One region of the Acidovorax sp. GW823-FHT02H02 genome, then DNA from elsewhere that is predicted to be linked to it. Evidence: predicted binding sites of a transcription regulator. Region 1 holds the regulator's gene; the other holds the start of a gene.
What was found. The regulator NrdR, encoded in region 1, represses ribonucleotide reductase genes. The targets are predictions, from matches to a motif close to CACNANATNTNGTG.
Positions count from the first base shown of each region.

Region 2: a site for NrdR is predicted at 2,737-2,750, ahead of AC1RDS_RS11255 (ribonucleoside-diphosphate reductase subunit alpha). Genes of this name have one in related genera too.

Region 1 covers NZ_JBXAJH010000021.1:4,770-11,733, reverse strand. Annotated here, with positions in the region: gene AC1RDS_RS18715 (CBS domain-containing protein) at 1-236, shown strand, start outside; gene aroC (chorismate synthase) at 363-1,460, shown strand; gene AC1RDS_RS18705 (5'-nucleotidase C-terminal domain-containing protein) at 1,484-1,819, shown strand; gene nrdR (transcriptional regulator NrdR) at 1,880-2,329, opposite strand; gene glyA (serine hydroxymethyltransferase) at 2,348-3,592, opposite strand; ZMP/ZTP riboswitch at 3,630-3,782, opposite strand; gene AC1RDS_RS18690 (lytic transglycosylase domain-containing protein) at 3,837-4,667, opposite strand; gene AC1RDS_RS18685 (DUF349 domain-containing protein) at 5,640-6,964, shown strand, end outside.
Region 2 covers NZ_JBXAJH010000009.1:44,578-51,541, reverse strand. Annotated here, with positions in the region: gene AC1RDS_RS11270 (ATP-binding protein) at 1-357, shown strand, start outside; gene AC1RDS_RS11265 (sigma-54-dependent transcriptional regulator) at 373-1,869, shown strand; gene ampD (1,6-anhydro-N-acetylmuramyl-L-alanine amidase AmpD) at 1,853-2,473, shown strand; gene AC1RDS_RS11255 (ribonucleoside-diphosphate reductase subunit alpha) at 2,844-5,774, shown strand; gene AC1RDS_RS11250 (ribonucleotide-diphosphate reductase subunit beta) at 5,910-6,964, shown strand, end outside.

The DNA.
Region 1 (6,964 bases):
CCATGGACGACCACCCCCTGACCTGCACGCTCGAAACCGACATGGATGAGGTGCGCCGCATGATGCTCGACCGCCACGCGCGCTACATGCCGGTGATGGACCGCAGGATGCTCATGGGCGTGATCAGTTTTTATGACGTGGCCAAGGCCGTGGTGGACGCCCAGAACTTCGAGAACAAGATGCTCAAGGCCTACATCCGCGACTGGCCGGACGAAGACACGCGTCCGGCGGCCTGAGTCATTTCTTTGGTCGAAAAGGGCTGCAGCGCTTGATGGTAAAGCGGTTGCAGCTTTTTTTTGGGATCGATGGTTTTGCCGCCTGCATTGCGGGGCAAGTGCCGGGCTCTGGGATAATCCAGCGCCATGAGCGGCAACACCTTCGGCACCCTATTCGCAGTCACCAATTTTGGTGAATCCCACGGCCCGGCCATTGGCTGCGTGATCGACGGCTGCCCGCCCGGCATGTCGCTCTCCGAAGCCGACATCCAGGCCGATCTGGACCGGCGCCGCCCCGGCACCAGCCGCCACGTCACGCAGCGCAACGAGCCCGATGCGGTCGAAATCCTCTCGGGCGTGTACGAGGGCAAGACCACCGGCACGCCCATTGCTCTGCTGATCCGCAACACCGACCAGCGCAGCAAGGACTACAGCAACATCGCCGAGAGCTTTCGCCCCGGCCATGCCGACTACACCTACTGGCACAAATACGGCATCCGTGATCCGCGTGGTGGTGGCCGCTCGTCAGCCCGCCTCACGGCGCCCACGGTGGCGGCCGGCGCGGTGGCCAAGAAGTGGCTGGCCCAGCAATATGGTGTGCAGTTTCGCGCCTGCATGACGCAGCTCGGTGAGCTGCCCATCCCGTTCGAAAGCTGGGACCATGTGCCTGGCAACCCCTTCTTTGCACCGGTGGCCGAGGTGGCGCAGCTGGAGGACTACATGGACGCCTTGCGCAAGGCGGGCGATTCCTGCGGTGCCCGCATCCGCGTGCAGGCCACGGGCGTGCCGGTGGGCCTGGGCGAGCCCCTGTTCGACAAGCTCGACGCTGACATCGCCTACGCCATGATGGGGCTCAACGCAGTCAAGGGCGTGGAGATCGGTGCCGGCTTTGCCAGCGTGGCCCAGCGCGGCACCACGCATGGCGATTCCATGAGTCCAGAGGGCTTTCGCAGCAACAACGCCGGCGGCGTGCTCGGGGGCATCAGCACCGGGCAGGACCTGGAAGTGAGCATCGCCATTAAGCCCACCAGCTCCATCATCAGCCCGCGTGAGTCGATCGACATCCACGGCCACAGCGCCGAAGTCATCACCAAGGGCCGCCACGACCCCTGCGTGGGCATCCGCGCCGCGCCCATTGCCGAGGCGCTGCTGGCCCTGGTGGTGATGGACCACGCCCTGCGCCATCGCGCCCAGTGCGCCGATGTGGTGGCCAGCGTGCCGCCCATCCGGGCGGCGTTGCTCTAAACCCGCATGCCCGCGATGCGGCGATGGCTACACCGCTTCCGCGCGGTGATGGCCATGGCGGCGGGCCTGCTGGCGGGCTGTGCCGCACTGGCGCCGGTTTTGCCTATACCTATGATCTCTCGCAGCCGGCCGGTGCGCGCATCAGCCGCATGTTGCTGCATGGCCAGCCCCTGGCCGATGCGGCCACCGTGCGCGTCGCCCTCAGCAACTATCTGGCCGGTGGCGGTGACAATTTCACGGTGTTCGCGCAGGCGCCAGCCCTGTGGAGTGGTGGCCAGGATCTGGGCGCGCTGGAGGCCTATTTTCGCACCCATGGCCCCGTGGTGGTGCCATCGATCCACGGCTTGCTATTTAAGTGATGGCTGGTGGCGCCTGGTACAGAAGCGCTTTGGGCCCAAACGCTCTCAATCTGGCGCAATTTACTTGCGCACCTCATCGACCATCGCGCGGAAGTCGTCGATGTCCTCGAAGCTGCGGTACACGCTGGCAAAACGGATGTAGGCCACCTTGTCGAGCTTCTTCAATTCGCGCATGACCAGTTCGCCGATGCGGCTGGAAAGCACTTCGCGCTGCCCCAGGTTGAGCAGCTTTTCCTCGATGCGCTCGATGGCGCTGTCGATCTGGGTGGTGCTCACGGGCCGCTTGCGCAGGGCCAGGTTGAACGAGGCGAGCAGCTTGCCGCGCTCGTACTCGATGCGGCGGCCATCCTTCTTGACGATGGCCGGGAAGTTCACTTCCGGCCGCTCGTAGGTGGTGAAGCGCTTGTCGCAGGCGCCGCACTGCCGCCTGCGGCGAATGAAGTCCCCGTCTTCCGACACCCGGGTCTCGACGACCTGGGTTTCCTGGTGGCTGCAGAAGGGGCACTTCATCGGAGCAGCGCGCCGGACTTAACCGTAGACCGGGAAGCGGGCCGTCAGCGCGTTGACCTTGGCGCGCACGGCGGCGATGTTGGCTTCGTCGCGCGGGTTGTCCAGCACGTCGGCAATCAGGTTGGCTGTGATGCGGGCTTCTTCTTCCTTGAAACCGCGCGTGGTCATGGCGGGGGTGCCAATGCGCACGCCGCTGGTCACCATCGGCTTTTCAGGGTCGTTGGGGATGGCGTTCTTGTTGATGGTCATGTGGGCGGCGCCCAGCACGGCCTCGGCTTCCTTGCCGGTGATGCCTTTGGCGCGCAGGTCCACCAGCATCACATGGCTCTGCGTGCCGCCGGAGACGATGCGCAGGCCGCGTGCGGTCAGCGTCTCGGCTACCACCTTGGCGTTCTTGGCGACCTGTTCCTGGTAGGCCTTGAATTCGGGCTGCAGTGCTTCCTTGAAAGCCACGGCCTTGGCCGCGATCACATGCATCAGCGGGCCGCCTTGCAGGCCAGGGAAGATGGCGCTGTTGATGGCCTTCTCGTGCTGGGCCTTCATCAGGATGATGCCGCCACGCGGGCCGCGCAGGCTCTTGTGCGTAGTGGAGGTGACCACGTCGGCGTGCGGCACGGGGTTGGGGTACACGCCGGCGGCGATCAGGCCGGCATAGTGGGCCATGTCCACCATGAAGATCGCGCCCACGTCCTTGGCCACCTTGGCAAAGCGCGCGAAGTCGATGTGCAGGCTGTAGGCCGAGGCACCGGCGATGATGAGCTTGGGCTTGGTTTCGTGGGCCTTCTTCTCCATCGCGTCGTAGTCGATGGCTTCGTTGGCATCCAGGCCGTAGGAGACCACGTTGAACCACTTGCCCGACATGTTCAGCGGCATGCCGTGCGTCAGGTGGCCGCCTTCGGCCAGGCTCATGCCCATGATGGTGTCGCCGGGCTTGAGGAAGGCCAGGAACACGGCTTCGTTGGCCGAGGCGCCGCAGTGCGGCTGCACGTTGGCGGCCTCGGCGCCGAAGATCTGCTTGACGCGGTCAATGGCCAATTGCTCGGCCACGTCCACATGCTCGCAGCCACCGTAGTAGCGCTTGCCGGGGTAGCCTTCGGCGTATTTATTGGTCAGCTGCGTGCCCTGTGCCCACATGACGGCGGGTGAGGCATAGTTTTCACTGGCGATCAGCTCGATGTGCTCTTCCTGGCGCTTGTTTTCGGCCTGGATGGCGGCAAAGAGTTCGGGATCGGTTTGCTCGACAAGAGTTTTGCGGTCGTACATGGTATTGGCAGTCCTATGAACTTGTGTCCCTTGAAACAGGGGCTGCCCAGGCGAACGGCGGAACGCAGAAGGTTCTGAGCCTTTGCGGCACGCTCCCTAGTGGTTCGCAAGGGGCATGTCCTTGCCGGTTTCCACGTCAGCGGCGGCCTCCTGTGGGAAGCCGCGCCTATCGCCAGTCGCGTACGTCGCTAGTGTAGCCGACCAGCACCTGGCGCCTGCTCTGGTCGCCCGGGGTTCCAGGGCCTTACAGCAGTGCGAGCTTGTCGCCGGCGGTTTCGGGCGCAGCGGCGGGCGCAGTGACGGGAACGGTACGGGTCGGGGCCTGGGTTGACAGGGTGGCGGGTGGATTCATGGGGGCAGAACGTCCACCAGCGACCTGGCGCAAGCGGAAATGCTCGGCCAGCACCTTGGCGGCGTAGCCACCGTCATCCGGCAGATTGGCCGCGCCCACGTAGTAGCGCAGTCCGCCTTCCACCGATCCGGCCCGCGCTATGCATTCCTGCAGCACCTTCACACCCACGCGCAGGTTGGTGACCGGATCGAACGCCGCGAAATGGCCACCGAAGTTCTCGTACTTGTCGGTGTGGACCCGCGTCATGACCTGCATCAGGCCCTGGGCGCCCACAGCGCTCTGGGCAAACGGGTTGAAGCTCGACTCGATGGCCATGATGGCCAGGATCAGGGTCGGATCGATCTTGGTGCGGGCGCCGGTTTCATAGGCTTCGGCCACCAGCGCGCTCAGGGGTTCTGGCGCGACGCGGTACTTCTTGCTCAGCCAGTAAGCCACCGCGGCCTGCTCTTTGGGCAGATCCTTGGGATTGGTGGCGGTGGCGCGCTCGCTGGCATCCAGCTCGACCGGCATGTCCAGCAGGGCCACCTGACGGGACTGCAGCCAGTCTCTCAGCTGCTCCTCGCCTGCCTGGCGCAAGTCCGGGCGGGCGGTAAGGGTAAGGACGACAAAGGCAACGGCCAGCCCGATGAGGGCAAAACTGTTGTGGGTGATCTCAAGGAAACCTTCGGTCACATCGGTCACGAAGGTTCGCACACCGGAGACAATTTTTCCTGACGCTGTCATAGCTCTTCCTTTCTGAGGCGAGCTCTGCAGACGATGCCGCAGTCAACGACAGCATCGGTTCAGTCACTCACCTGGATTGGTACGCCATCAATTTCGTGCTTCGTTCATAAGGCGAAGCGAGGAACTGACTTAGCCGGGTTCGGCAGCGGGTTGGGGTTTTTACCAGCCTTTTTGGGGGCTGGCGGATTCTAGAAGTTCACTAAATGCCAAGTCAATACTAACAAATTTGTTTTAAATACTAATTTGTTATAAAAAAACTGTAAAAAATCACAGTAATAGGTTGATTTTTGCCCATTTCAAGGAAATGTTGAGACGCATTCTGTGACGACCGTGTGTCAGATTCAATCGTGTTCGCACGACCCATTGAGAATGCGATTTGAGTCGGTCCCGCGAATTTGGTAAGGTGGCGCTGCCTGTGGATTTCAGGCATCGCCAGACAAGGCAAAGTCTCCCGCCGAAGGCATGCAGTGCCCAGGTGCAGCAGATGCTGCTTTTATGGCAAACCTTGGAGGCAATCCCTTGCCTCCTCGCAATGTGGATCTTCATCTCCAGATTGCGAAACGATGGCAAAGACCGTTGCGTCAGCCGTCAAGCCCGGTGGGCAGGCCATGCGGCCTGTTTTCCGGGCTTTCTTGTTGGTGCATCGTTCAGCGTGCGGCCCTGAAGGCCGCGGGCGGCTGACGGGGCACGCTGGCCTGTTCGTTGGTTGCACATATATATAGATAATGGGGCAGTTTTCCTGGGTGCATTCCGTTGTACCGGGAGATGAAGTCCATCAACCGACCTGTCTGCGTCCGCTGGCCTGACCGGCTTGCGTCAGATCATTGCTTGATGCGTGGTCCAGGACCGTGGTGTGGTCTTTTGCTGGAACCCGGTGAAAATAGTCTTCTCACCTGCAGGCACGCATTGCACAGGGCCCCAGCGGCCAGCTTTCCACCGCAGCCTGTCCGGTTTTCGTTATCCATTGGATCCATGTTTCCTTTTTTTTCTCGCAGCAAAATGTCCGACGCACCTGAAGTGAACCCGGCCCCGGCCAAAACCCAAGAGTCGCATCCACTGGATGCACTGACTGGCGGCGCTTTTTCGGCCGCCACGTCCAGTGAGCGGGCTTCCCGCATCCGTGACTGGCTCGCTTCCCAGCCGGCGCCCGAGCAACTGCAGGAGGTCTTCAAGGAGCTGAGCGGGCGTGACAAGGGCGCCGCCCGCGCGGTGCGTGAACGGCTGGATGAAATCCGCCGCGCCAAGGGTCAGGAGGTCATTGCGGCTGAATGGGCCGAGAAGGCCCAGGCATTGCTGGCCGCTCCCAAGCTCAATATTGCCGACGCCCTGGCGTGGCAGCGCGATGCGGCCAAGGCCGGTGCACCTTTGTCGCGCGAACCTCTGTCGCTGCTCAAGGTGCAGGTGGCCGAGCGGGTGAAAGTGATCGAAGACCTGCAGCACCGCGTTCAGGTGCAGCGGGAAGCCGCCGTGTTGCTCGCCCAGCGCATCGAAGTGTTATCCACCAAATCCTGGAAAGATGCCCAGGCTGCGCTCGAATTGCTGCGTGCCGACGTTGTGCGCTGGCAGGAGCAGGCCCAGGAACTGACCGGAGACGCCAGCTGGGTCAGCGTGGAGGCGCGCTTTCCGCCCCTGCTGGAGGCCTCGCGCACGCAGCTGCTGGTCGTGTGGGATGCCTTCCAGCCGGCCGTGGCGCAAGCCGCTGCGGCTGCTGCAGACGCAGCTGCCCCGTTGCCTCCCGTTCCCTTGTGGGCCGACGAGTTGCGTGCTGCCCGTGGCTTGCCCGTGGAGGCGGCCGCTGCCGCAGCGGCCAAGCCGGCCCGCGCGGCGCGCCCCAAGGTGGACCCGCAGGTGCAGGAGCAGGCCATGCAGGCGGTGCGCGAAGCGCTGGCCACCCTGGAGAAGGAAACCGCCGAAGGACATGGCAAAGCCAGTGCGGGCGCCGCTGCTGCGCTGCGTGCGGTGCTGAAAGTGCATGGCAAGCACATCGACACCCCGTTGGAGCACCAGGTGCATGCCGCGCTGGTGGCTGCCGGTGAGCTCGAAGGCTGGCAGCGATGGAGCGCAGACCAGGTGCGCGAAGAGCTGGTGGCCAAGGCGCAGGCGCTGCTCCAGCGTCCCGAGGGCCAGGCCTTGGGTGGCCGCAAGATGCAGGAAACATTGCGCCAGTTGCGCGAGCAGTGGAAGCAGTCGGACCAGGGCGGAGCGCCCAACCACGGCCTGTGGAAGAAGTTTGACGAGGCGTGCAATGCCGCGCACAAGGTGGTCGAGGCATGGCTGGACAAGATTCGCACCGAGGC
Region 2 (6,964 bases), on a different contig from region 1:
CTGCTGGACAATGCCCTGCGCTACAAGGGCCAGCACGACGATTCGCTGGTCGTCACCACGCGCGTCAGCCCCTCGGGGGCCGTCAGCCTGCAGGTATGGAGCGATGGTGCGCCCATGGACAAATCGGTGGAGCGCCACCTGTTCGAGCCCTTCTTTTCCTCTGAAAGCCGATCAAGCGGGCTGGGCCTGTATATCTGCCGGGAGCTGTGCCAGCGCCACAGCGCATCCATTCGCTACCAGCGCCTGGCGCGCACCACAAAGCGCGGCGAGACCGGTGGCAATGCCTTCACCGTGGGTTTCCGCCGCAACACGCGCCCTGCAGAGAATGCAACCCTGTTTGACACCATCGTGGTCTGAAACGCCCCTGAATCCATGAACGCCCCAGCTGCCTCCATCCTCGTCGTCGATGACGAGCCCGATCTGCGCACCCTGTACGAACTCACGCTGCTGCGCGAAGGCTACCGGGTGGAAACCGCCTCCAGCATGCAGGAGGCGCGCCAGCAACTCAAAGACCTGCGGTTTGACGCCGTCATCACCGACATGCGCCTGCCCGACGGCTTTGGCATGGAGCTGCTGCGGGACCTGCGCGACCAGCAGCGCCGGGAGCGCTGCGTGGTCATGACGGCTTACGGATCCGCGGAAAATGCGGTGGAAGCCCTGCGTTCGGGCGCGTTCGATTACCTGACGAAGCCGGTAGACCTGAAACAGTTCCGCTCGGTGGTGGCTTCGGCCGTGCAGGGAACGGGGGGCGTCCCCGCGCCACGTTCCAGCCGCAATGCCGGACGCACGGGCAGCACGGCCGAACCCTTCGGCACCGGGGGTGCGATGGACCGCATCGTGGGCGAATCGCCGGCCATTCGCAACGTCAAGCAGCGCATCGCCAAGGTTGCCCGCAGCATGGCCCCGGTGCTGATCCACGGCGAGTCGGGCACGGGCAAGGAACTCGTGGCCCAGGCGCTGCACGCCAGCAGCCAGCGCGCTGAAGGCCCTCTCATCGCCGTCAATTGCGGCGCCATCCCCGAAAACCTGCTCGAAGCCGAATTTTTCGGTGCCCGCAAAGGCTCTTACACCGGCGCCAGCCAGGATCGCGACGGCTACTTTCAGGCCGCACGCGGGGGCACGCTGTTTCTGGACGAAATCGGCGACCTGCCGCTGGCCATGCAATCCAAGTTGCTGCGCGCCATCCAGGAGCGCAGCGTGCGGCCGCTGGGCTCCACCCAGGAGGAAACCGTGGACGTGCGCATCGTGAGCGCCACCCACCGGGACCTGGCTGCCGATGTGCTGTCGGGCCGGTTCCGCCAGGACCTGTATTACCGCCTGAACGTGATCGAGATCGTCATTCCGCCGCTGCGCGAGCGTCGGGAGGACCTGCCTGCCTTGTGCGCCGCCTTGCTGGCCCGCATTGCGCACGAATCGGGAATCAAGCCACCAGCGCTCACCGAGCATGCGCTGAGCACCATTGCCAGCTACCCCCTGTCCGGCAACGTGCGCGAGCTGGAGAACCTGCTGCACCGGGCGGTGGCACTGAGTGACGAGGAAGAACTGCATGTGGAGTGCGCCCCCTCCACGGCCGATGCCTTTGGCAACCGCCCCCCGCGCCCCGCCCCGCCAACGCCCGTCGCTCCCATACCGCCTGGCACGCCGGCAACGGGCGGGCCGGCCCCCTGTGCCACGCTGCCCAGTGATCTTCAGGCCTGGCTGGACCAGCAGGAACGCGAGATCCTGGTGCGCGCGCTGCGTGAGGCCAACTTCAACCGGACCGCCACGGCGGCGCGCCTGGGCATCAGCCTGCGCCAGATTCGCTACCGCATCGCCCGCTTGAACATCGCCGCGCCGAACGACAACGACGTGCATGACGACCTTGCCTGACGGGCCACCCGCCCCGGACTTGTGGAACGCAGGCTGGCATCGGGACGCCCTGCGGCAGCCGTCGCCCAATTTTGGCCCGCGCCCCGGCGGCGGCGCCGTGGACCTGATCGTGGTCCACTCCATCAGCCTTCCGCCGGGACACTATGGCAACGGGGCAGTGCAACGGCTGTTTGCCAACACACTGGACTGGGACGCCCACCCCTACTTCCAAAGCATCCGGGGGCTGCAGGTGTCTTCGCACTTTTTCATAGCGCGCGACGGCACCCTCTGGCAATTTGTGGACTGCGACCAGCGCGCCTGGCATGCCGGCCAATCCAGTTACCGTGGACGCGCCCAATGCAACGACGACTCCATCGGCATCGAGCTGGAGGGACTGGAAGGACAGACCTTTGAACCGGCGCAATACGAGGTGCTGGCCCGTCTGTGCGCCGACATCCAGGAGCGCTACCCCATTGCCCATGTGGCGGGACACGAACACATCGCGCCAGGACGCAAACAGGATCCAGGACCCGGATTTGACTGGTCACGGCTGCAGAACCTGCTTGGGTGGCCTCTCGCCCGGTTTCCGATCGGCACCCGCAACGCACCGCCCCCCGGCCCATGATGCGGCTGTCGCGAGCAAGCATCACTCCTTGCAACGCGTTCACGACAAATTGAAAAAAATATCGGACGCAATGCCCATGCGGGCTGCTACCGAAAAACCGCCTGTACGGCCCGACATTGCTTGATCCGGGTCATGAGATGCCGGCGATACGCGGCTCTCCGTGCTTGCCAACACCCTGCCGAACAACCGCGCCACGGATGGTTTCAGGCGAGAAGGGTTTTCCCGGTTGTACACTACCGGTAGTGTCTTGAACACTATCGACACACCATAGCTAGTGTGCAAAAGATTGAACGCCGCGCCCCATCCGGGCACCGCGGCAGCGTTTCCAGCCCGTCAGCCCATCCCAGACAGCCCACAGAAGAGGAACCCCATGCAAGCTGCTTTGAACACCCCCGTCGCCGCCCTCGCAGCCACCCCGCAAGCGCAGCCAGCACACAGCGGCGCATCCGCCAACGTGCTGACGCATTACCAGATCATCCGGCGCAACGGCGCGGTCGTCCCGTTCGAGCCGCAAAAGATCGCCGTCGCCATGATGAAAGCCTTTCTGGCGGTGCATGGCACGCAGGGCGCCGCATCGGCCAGCGTGCGCGAAGTGGTGGATACGCTGACCCAGAATGTGACCCGCGCGCTGATGCGCTCGCGTCCTGGCGGCGGAACCTTCCACATCGAAGACGTGCAGGACCAGGTGGAACTGGGCCTCATGCGCAGTGGCCACCATGAAATTGCACGGGCCTATGTGCTCTATCGTGAACGCCGCACCCAGGAGCGTGCCCGGCAAAGCGAAGAGCAGACGCCAACGGCACCCCAGTTGCATGTGCTGGACAACGGCGAACGCGTCGTTCTGGACCTGGCCCGCCTTCAGTCCCTGATCGAATCCGCCTGCGTCGGCCTCGGCGCAGATGTGTCGGCCCAGCCCATCGTGGCGGAAACCATGCGCAACCTGTATGACGGCGTGCCTATGGAAGAGGTCTACAAGGCATCCATCCTTGCCGCCCGCACGCTCATCGAAAAAGACCCGGACTACACCTACGCCACGGCGCGCCTGTTGCTGCACACCATCGTGCGGGAAGTCCTGGGCAAAGAAGTGGCCCAGAGCGAAATGGCGCAGAGCTACGTGGACTATTTCCCCCAGTTCATCAAGAAGGGGGTGGAAAACGACCTGCTCGATGAACGCCTGCTGCAGTACGACCTGCAGCGTCTGGGCGCCGCGCTCAAGGCCGAGCGCGACCTGAAGTTCGATTACCTCGGCCTGCAGACCCTGTATGACCGCTATTTCCTGCATGTCAAAAAATCCCGCATCGAACTGCCCCAGGCCTTCTTCATGCGCGTGGCCATGGGCCTGGCGCTGAACGAGATCGATCGCGAAGCCCGCGCCATCGAGTTCTACGAAATCCTCTCCAGCTTCGACTTCATGTCCAGCACGCCCACGCTGTTCAACAGCGGCACGCTGCGCTCGCAGCTGTCATCGTGCTACCTGACCACGGTGCCCGACGACCTCGATGGCATCTACGAGTCGATCAAGGAAAACGCGCTGCTGTCCAAGTTTGCCGGCGGCCTGGGCAATGACTGGACCCGCGTGCGCGCCCTGGGCAGCCACATCAAGGGCACCAACGGCGAATCGCAGGGCGTGGTGCCCTTCCTCAAGGTGGTCAACGACACCGCCGTGGCGGTGAACCAGGGCGGCAAGCGCAAGGGCGCCGTCTGCACCTACCTGGAAACCTGGCACTTGGACATCGAGGAGTTCCTGGAGCTGCGCAAGAACACCGGCGACGACCGCCGCCGCACGCACGACATGAACACGGCCAACTGGATTCCCGACCTGTTCATGCGCCGCGTGATGGAAAAGGGCACCTGGACGCTGTTCTCGCCCTCCAACGTGCCCGACCTGCACGACCTGTTTGGTGCCGCGTTTGAAAAAGCCTACGTGGCCTATGAAGAAAAGGCTGCACGCGGCGAGATCAAACCCGCCAAGACGGTACAGGCCACCGATCTGTGGCGCAAGATCCTGACCATGCTGTTCGAGACCGGCCACCCCTGGATCACGTTCAAGGATGCCTGCAACGTGCGCTCGCCCCAGCAGCACGCTGGCGTGGTGCACTCGTCCAACCTGTGCACCGAGATCACGCTCAACACCAGCGACACCGAAACCGCCGTGTGCAACCTGGGCTCGGTGAACCTGCTGCAACACCTGAAGAACGGCCAGATCGACCACGACAAGCTCAAGAAGACCATCACGGTCGCCATGCGCATGCTCGACAACGTCATCGACATCAACTACTACGCGGTCAAGAAGGCCCGCGACTCCAACCTGCGCCACCGTCCGGTCGGCCTGGGTGTGATGGCCTTCCAGGACAGCCTGTACGAACTGCGCATCCCCTACGCCTCGCAGGAAGCCGTGGAATTCGCCGACCAGTCGATGGAAGCCATCTGCTACTACGCCTACTGGGCGTCCACCGAGCTGGCCAGGGAGCGCGGCAAGTATTCGAGCTACAAGGGCTCGCTGTGGGATCGCGGCATCCTGCCGTTCGACACGCTGGACATGCTGTCGCAGGCCCGTGGCGGCTATGTGGAAGTGGACCGCTCGTCCACGCTGGACTGGGATGCCCTGCGCAAGAAGATTGCACAGGACGGCATGCGCAACTCCAACTGCGTCGCCATCGCCCCCACGGCCACGATCTCCAACATCATCGGCGTGGACGCGTCGATCGAGCCCTCCTTCGGCAACCTGTCGGTCAAGTCCAACCTGTCGGGCGAGTTCACGGTCATCAACGGCGGCCTGGTGCGCGACTTGAAGCGCCTGGGTCTGTGGGACGACGTGATGATCATGGACCTCAAGCACTTCAAGGGCTCGCTGCACCCCATCGACCGCGTGCCGCAGGACATCAAGGCGCTGTACTCCACCGCGTTCGAAGTCGAGCCCCAGTGGCTGGTGGAAGCCGCATCACGCCGCCAGAAATGGATCGATCAGGCGCAGAGCCTGAACATCTACATGGCGGGCGCATCGGGCAAGAAGCTCGACGACACCTACAAGCTGGCATGGGTGCGCGGCCTCAAGACCACGTACTACCTGCGCACGCAAAGCGCAACGCACGTCGAGATGAGCACCGTGAACACACGCCAGCTCAACGCAGTTTCGTCGGGCAGCGACAGCGGCGCATCGGCAGCTTCGGCCGCCACGCAAGCCAAGCCAAGCCCGCTGGAAGCCGCAGCCGCTGCGGCCTCTCAGCAAGCCGCAGCAGTGCCTGCCACGGACGTGAAGTTCTGCGCCATCGACGATCCCGGTTGCGAAGCCTGCCAGTAAAGACTTCGCCTGCAATGCCTCGGACCCATCCGAGGCATTGCTCATGTGCTGTGAAGCAACAAAACCTTGCTGCGCAACGCTTCAGTGCTTTTCTTTTCGCAGCACTGCTTTCATAATCCGAACACTGGAAAATCTATGTTGACCTGGGACGAAGAAGTCAAGCCCTCATCGCAAAATCAACTGGACGGCGGTCTGAACAGCAACCGCCTGGCGGGACAACCGCCTCTGTCTTTCCAGACCCCATCACTGCAAACCGCAGGTACTGCCACCACCGCCATCGGTGGTGGCAATGCGCCCACCGCTGCGACCGTACACCGCCGCGTGAACGCCGCAGACAAGCGCATCATCAACGGCCAGACCGACGTCAACCAGCTGGTGCCGTTCAAATACAAGTGGGCCTGGGAAAAGTACCTGGCCACCTGCGCCAACCACTGGATGCCCCAAGAGGTGAACATGACGCGCGACATCGCGTTGTGGAAGGACCCGAACGGCCTGACCGATGACGAGCGCCGCATCATCAAGCGCAACCTCGGCTTCTTCGTGACCGCCGACTCGCTGGCCGCCAACAACATCGTGCTGGGCACCTACCGGCACATCACGGCACCCGAGTGCCGACAGTTCCTGCTGCGCCAGGCATTTGAAGAAGCCATCCACACCCACGCCTACCAGTACATCGTGGAATCGCTGGGCCTGGACGAGAGCGAGATCTTCAACGCCTACAACGAAGTTCAGTCGATCCGCGACAAGGACGAATTCCTGATCCCCTTCATCGAGGCGATCATGGACCCCAACTTTCATACCGGCACACCCGAAACCGATCAGACCCTGCTCAAGTCGCTGATCGTTTTCGCGTGCCTGATGGAAGGCCTGTTCTTCTACGTCGGTTTCACCCAGATCCTGGCGCTGGGCCGCCAGAACAAGATGACCGGTGCCGCCGAGCAGTACCAGTACATCCTGCGCGACGAGTCGATGCACTGCAACTTCGGCATCGACCTGATCAACCAGCTCAAGCTGGAAAACCCCCACCTGTGGACCGCGGAGTTCAAGGCCGAGATCAAGGCGCTGTTCCTCAAGGCGGTCGAGCTGGAATACCGCTATGCCGAAGACACCATGCCCCGCGGCGTGCTGGGCATGAACGCCTCCATGTTCAAGGGCTACCTGCGCTACATCGCCAACCGCCGTGCCACGCA